2 linked regions of the Pseudoduganella albidiflava genome follow. The protein of the gene in region 1 interacts with the protein of each later gene in a pairwise test. Links are inferred from orthologs where the notes say so. Each region holds a gene or a part of one and is shown on either strand. Other genes may lie near its edges.

Region 1 (2,908 bases):
AGCCGACCGCCTTCGCCGCCGCCACGGCCGCATCGCCCATCGCGGCGCGGCGTTCGTCCGTCATGCCGGGAGCAGGCGCTTCCTCCAGCACCTTCTGGTGGCGGCGCTGCACCGAGCAGTCGCGTTCGAACAGGTAGATGCAGTCGCCATGCGTATCGGCGAACACCTGGATCTCGATGTGGCGTGGGCGCTGCAGGTATTTTTCCGCCAGCACCTTGTCGTCGCCGAAGGAGCTGATCGCCTCGCGCTTGCAGGAAGCCAGCGCTTCCCGGAACGCCTCGGCATTGTCGACCACGCGCATGCCCTTGCCGCCGCCGCCGGCCGAAGCCTTCAGCAGCACCGGGTAGCCGATGCGGTCCGCTTCGCGCTGCAGGAAGGCGGCATCCTGCTCGTCGCCGTGGTAGCCGGGCACCAGCGGCACGCCGGCCTTTTCCATCAGCGACTTGGCCGCCGATTTCGAGCCCATCGCGCGCATCGCCGCGGCGGGCGGGCCGATGAATACCAGGCCCGCTTCGGCGCAGGCTTCGGCGAACTCCGCGTTCTCGGACAGGAAGCCATAGCCGGGATGGATCGCCTGCGCCCCGGTGGCCAGCGCGATGGCGATGATCTTCTCGCCGCACAGGTAGCTTTCCTTGGCGGGCGCGGGGCCCAGCAGCACGGCCTCGTCGCAGACGGCCACGTGCTTCGCGTTGGCATCGGCTTCCGAATACACGGCAACGGTGCGGATGCCCATCTTGCGGGCCGTGGCGGCGACGCGGCAGGCGATCTCGCCGCGGTTGGCGATCAAAATCTTCTTGAACATGTTGTCTCCCTGTTCTTATGAACCCCGCGTGCAAATCCTGGGGGCAGACCGGTGGGCCTGGCCCCGGCCTTCGCTGTCGGGGTACTGCATGCTCTTGTGGAGCGATTGAATAGGCTTGTGGCCTGTATCCGATACCAACATGCATCGCCGCGCCCTCTGGGGGGCGCTGGCGCGGTAACTCAGCAGCCGCAGGCTTCCTTCTGCACCGACTCGAGCATGGCGGCGCGGGTCGACAGGCCCAGCTTGGCCAGCAGCGCGCGGTCGTCGTTCGCTTCCGGGTTGTCGGTCGTCAGCAGCTTGTCGCCATAGAAGATCGAGTTGGCACCGGCCATGAAGCACATGGCCTGCACGGCCTCGCCCAGTTCGCGGCGGCCGGCGGACAGGCGCACGCGCGCCTTCGGCATCGTGATGCGCGCCACGGCGATCGTGCGCACGAATTCCAGCGGGTCGAGGCGGTCCAGGCCATGCAGCGGCGTGCCTTCCACCTGCACCAGGTGGTTGATCGGCACCGATTCCGGATAAGGGTTCAGGTTCGCCAGCTGCGCGATCAGGCCGGCGCGCTGGTCGCGCGTCTCGCCCATGCCGACGATGCCGCCGCAGCACACTTTCAGGCCGGCATCGCGCACGTGGCCCAGCGTGTCCAGGCGGTCCTGGTACTGGCGGGTGGAGATCACGTTGTCGTAGAACTCGGGCGCCGTGTCCAGGTTGTGGTTGTAGTAATCCAGGCCGGCGGCCTTCAGGCGTTCGGCCTGTTCCGCTTCCAGCATGCCCAGCGTGGCGCAGGTTTCCAGGCCCAGCGCCTTCACTTCGCGCACCATGGTTTCGACTTTTTCCATGTCGCGCTCTTTCGGGCTGCGCCAGGCGGCGCCCATGCAGAAGCGCGTGGCACCGTTTTCCTTGGCCTGCTTCGCCGCTTCCAGCACCGTTTCGGTATCGAGGATCTTCTTGGCCTCGACACCGGTGTCGTAGCGCGCGGCCTGCGGGCAGTAGCCGCAATCCTCTTCGCAGCCGCCGGTCTTGATCGACAGCAGCGTGGCCAGTTCCACGTCGCCATCCGGGAAGTTGGCGCGGTGCGCTTCCTGCGCGCGGAACATCAGTTCGTTGAACGGCAGTTCGAACAGGGCCAGCACTTCCTCGCGCGGCCACGTGGCCGACTCGGGCAGCTTGATGACCGCGGTCGGGCGGTGCAGGGCGACGGTTTTCGGTTCATGCAGGGACATCTGGTTCTTCCTTAAATGATTATTTCGTGTTGCGGCGAGCCGGCCAGTTCGGCAGGCTCGTGAAATCCAGGTACTCGGCGGCGGCGGCGGCTGTCGCATCGGCCAGGCGCGGCACGCGGCCCAGCAACGGCGCCGGAATGCGGTCGGCCAGCGCCTCGATGTTTTCGTCGGCGAACGCCATCTCCGGTTCCAGCGCGTTGGCCACCCAGCCGACCAGCTTCAGGCCGCGCGCGGCGATCGCTTCCACGGTCAGCAGCGCGTGGTTGATGCAGCCCAGGCGCATGCCCACCACCAGCACCACCGGCAGGTCCAGCTGCTGCGCCAGGTCGGCCGTATCATAGTTATCGGTCAGCGGCACGCGGAAGCCGCCGACGCCTTCGACCACGCTGGCATCGCTGGCGGCGGCGACTTCCACGTAGGCGGCCAGGATCGGCACCGGGTCGATGGCGATGCCTTCCAGCGCGGCCGCGATGTGCGGCGCCGCCGGCTCCTTCAGCAGGAACGGCGTGGTGATCGACTGCGGCAGGTGCACGTTGCCGGCCGCTTCGAGCTGGTCGCAGTCATCGTTGTGCAGGCGGCCGCCGCGCGGCACGGCGCCGGCCGCCACGGGCTTCATGCCGCAAGCCTTCACGCCCTGGCGCACCAGGGCATGCAGCATGGCCGAGGAAACCAGCGTCTTGCCGATTTCCGTGTCGGTGCCTGTCACGAAGCAGGAAAAGCGTGGCGGAATACCGCTCGCGGCCAGGGCCGTGGCAGGTGCCGGGTCCACTTCCAGTTCCTCTTCGACTGTCGCGGGTGCGTCCACTACCGGAACGACCACCGGGTCTTCAAGCGCCATCTCGGCTCCTTTCCATCTGGGCATTGACTTCATTGATGCTGTCGACCA
Region 2 (3,006 bases), 1.2 Mb from region 1 along the record:
TCTGTGTCAGCAGTTCGGCCATCGGGATCGAGAACAGCGTATCCATCAGCGACATGATACCCACCGTGAAAGCGATGTCCGCGACATGGCGGTGCGCCGGCCGCAGCTTGTGGGCCAGCAGTTCCAGCAGCCGGCCGCGGGTGGTGGCCAGCATCAGCAGCGGTGTCTGGCTGCCGCCGCGCTTGCCCGGCTCGGCGTACAGCATGATCTGCAGCCAGCGCTGCAACTGGCGGCGGCCCAGGATCGTCACGGCCTGGCTCAGCGAATCGATGCGCTGGCGCGCGCCCACTGCCGGCGTGTTCACCAGGCGCAGCAGGTTCATCGCCAGCGATGCGTCGCGCTTGATCGCCCGTTCGATCTCGATATTGTCGGCATCCGACACCACCAGCGTCATCAGCTCCATCACGGCCAGTTGCGAGGGCGACAGCTTCTTGCCGCTCATGATGGCGGGCCGGGCGAAGTAATAGCCCTGGAAATAATCCACGCCCAGGTCCAGGCAGGTGGCGTATTCCTCGCGGGTTTCCACCTTTTCCGCGACCAGCTGCTTGCCGTCGCCCTTCAGGCGGGCCGCCAGCGCGGCCAGCGCATCGGCGCCCGTGCCGCTTTGCCAGCCGCGCATGCTCAGCTTGACGAACTGCGTCATCGGCAGCATGGCCTGCAATTGCGGGCTGTCGCCGCGCACGTCGTCGAGCGCGAACTGGAAGCCATGGCTGGCCAGGTCGGTCATGCGCGCCAGCACGGCGGGCGTGGGCTGCAGCGTTTCGACGATTTCCAGCACGATTTTTTCACGGGGCAGGAAGCCGAAGATATCGCTGTTCAGCGCCTGTTCGTCGACGTTGACGAAGCCGAGCCCATCGCCGATGACCTTTTCCACGCCCAGCTGCGATGCATGGGCGATCACGGCGGCGGTGGCGGACAGTTCGCTGGTATCGATCTGCGCCGGCCCGACCGGGCCGTTACGGAACAGCAGTTCATAGCCGAACAGCGCGCCGTTGCGGTCGAGGATGGGCTGGCGGCCGAGGTAGAACTCGCGCACGCGCAGTGAGGACAGGGCAGATGAGCTTGTGCCGGACAGGTCGATCATGGGAAAACGTTCTCTCTATTTTTTATTATTCTGACATTCCCGGCGCCGCTGGGGGCGGAAATATGTTTTTCTGAGGTAATCCGTCCACAAAACACTGCATTTCCCCAGGGGCGCATGCCGTCCAGCGCTCGTTCGTCGTCAGCGGCTGCGTGACGATGATGGCGACGCGGTCGTGCGGCGTGGTCACCTGCGAAAAGTCCACCCGCACGTCGTCGTCGGACAGGATGGCCGTGTCGAACGGGTGCTGGCGCACCAGCCAGAACAGGTTGGTCGAGCAATGGGAAAACAGCGCCGAGCCATCGGACAGCATCATGTTGAACGTGCCGTGGACGGCGATGCGCGGTACCAGCTCGCCCAGCGCCGCGCCGAGTTCGGCAAGTGCCGGGCGGGTGTCGCCGAAGCGGCTGCGCAATTCCTGCAGCAGCCAGCAGAAGGCCCGCTCGCTGTCGGTGGTGCCGACCGGGCGGTAGGGGCCGTCCAGCACGGGATTGAACGCCTTCAGGTCGCCGTTATGGGCGAACACCCAGTAGCGGCCCCACAGCTCGCGCATGAACGGATGGCAATTCTCCAGCGCCACCTCGCCTTGCGTGGCCTTGCGGATGTGGGCAATGACGTTGCGGGACTTGATCGGGTAAGTCTTGATCAGCGTGGCCACCGGCGAATCGACGGCTCTCTGGTGATCGACGAAGTGGCGCACGCCGGCGCCCTCGAAGAAGGCGATGCCCCAGCCATCGTGGTGGACATCGGTACGGCCACCGCGCAGCGCGAAGCCGGTAAAGCTGAACACAATGTCGGTCGGCACATTGCAGTTCATTCCCAGGAGTTGGCACATGGTATGACGTGGTAAGGTATTGCCGACCGTCACCTTACCACAGGTGCGCCACTGGAGATCCGGGCGCCGGATGTGTGTTGCGAATGGGTGCCGATGTTCAATGCAGCAGAAGTTAATGCAGTAAGACAGGCTGACTCATCAGCGAGTCATAGTTGCCGAGGAATTCGTCGATTTCCTCCATCGTGGGTTCGTTGGCGATCAACTGGTTCACGTCGCGCCGGAAGTTTTGCGCCAGTACGCCGGCAATGAAGATTTCGCGCTTGCCGCCCTTGTCGACGATTTCATAGCCACCGAAGCGCAAGGATTCGAGATCGCGATCCGGTCCGAACTCGACGACGCTGTACTGCTCGCTGTTGTAGATGAGGTTCATATCGCTTCCTTCTCTCAAGGACGAAACCGGCGGGTTCCGTATTGTTGGGCTTTCCATTTCACTTTCGAGGTGGGGCTGTGGCAGCCCATTTCAAGAGGCGAGCCGGCGAAGTCAGGAAGCAACGGCAGGTGCCGCGACATCGTCGCAGAGGGACAGCAGCGTATCGTAGGGCGGCGCCGACAACATCGCGCGCAACTGTCCGACATGGGTGGCATCAGCCAGGCTGATATAAAGCTGCGCCGGCGGGCGCCGCAAGAGACGATTCAATGTAACACGCAATACCACGTTACCGGCGCAGCATAGGCAGCCGGGGGCAATGCGGTGCACTTGCACGCCGGGCGCATCGGCAAGCGGGGAAAGCGGATCCGCCAGGCCTTCGATGATGATGGCCACCGGCGCTTCGGAACGGGCGTCGGGCGAAGATGGAGCGCCTGGCGAGGACGGCGCGCCTGTTCTGGTTACGGGCAGGCGCGCCGCGATCGCGCTTTCACGATCGAGGGCGCGCCTGCCGGTCACCAGCGTGGCGATGACGGGAGACGGCAAATCAGACTTGCTGGTTTTTCTTGGCGAGCTTGCCCGGCTCGACACCCAGCTGCTTCAGCTTGCGGTACAGGTGGGTGCGTTCCAGGCCGGTCTTCTCGGCCACGCGCGTCATGCTGCCGCCTTCGCGGCCCAGGTGGTGCTCGAAGTACATGCGCTCGAACGCATCGCGCGCCTCGC

Evidence for each region. The genes of interacting proteins can lie anywhere in the genome.
Region 2: the proteins of bioB (region 1) and EYF70_RS24610 interact in binary tests that used the Escherichia coli proteins (3 or more experiments, as listed by UniProt). The link is inferred for Pseudoduganella albidiflava from one-to-one orthologs.

The regions. Positions count from the first base shown.
Region 1 is NZ_CP036401.1:7,075,697-7,078,604, forward strand. What follows is about bases 3-2,837. They hold bioB (biotin synthase BioB), read right to left. Parts: upstream 2,023-2,837; coding sequence 982-2,022; downstream 3-981. Other genes in these bases: EYF70_RS29465 (acetyl/propionyl/methylcrotonyl-CoA carboxylase subunit alpha), read right to left, coding at 3-802; bioD (dethiobiotin synthase), read right to left, coding at 2,042-2,837. In the rest of the region: more of EYF70_RS29465, read right to left, coding at 1-2; more of bioD, read right to left, coding at 2,838-2,860; bioF (8-amino-7-oxononanoate synthase), read right to left, coding at 2,850-2,908. UniProt on the Escherichia coli protein: Catalyzes the conversion of dethiobiotin (DTB) to biotin by the insertion of a sulfur atom into dethiobiotin via a radical-based mechanism.
Region 2 is NZ_CP036401.1:5,918,291-5,921,296, forward strand. Bases 14-2,946 are described here. They hold EYF70_RS24610 (class II glutamine amidotransferase), read right to left. Parts: upstream 1,917-2,946; coding sequence 1,110-1,916; downstream 14-1,109. Other genes in these bases: EYF70_RS24605 (EAL and HDOD domain-containing protein), read right to left, coding at 14-1,084; EYF70_RS24615 (BTH_I0359 family protein), read right to left, coding at 2,029-2,286; EYF70_RS24620 (GTPase), read right to left, coding at 2,398-2,679; EYF70_RS24625 (response regulator), read right to left, coding at 2,831-2,946. Also shown: more of EYF70_RS24605, read right to left, coding at 1-13; more of EYF70_RS24625, read right to left, coding at 2,947-3,006.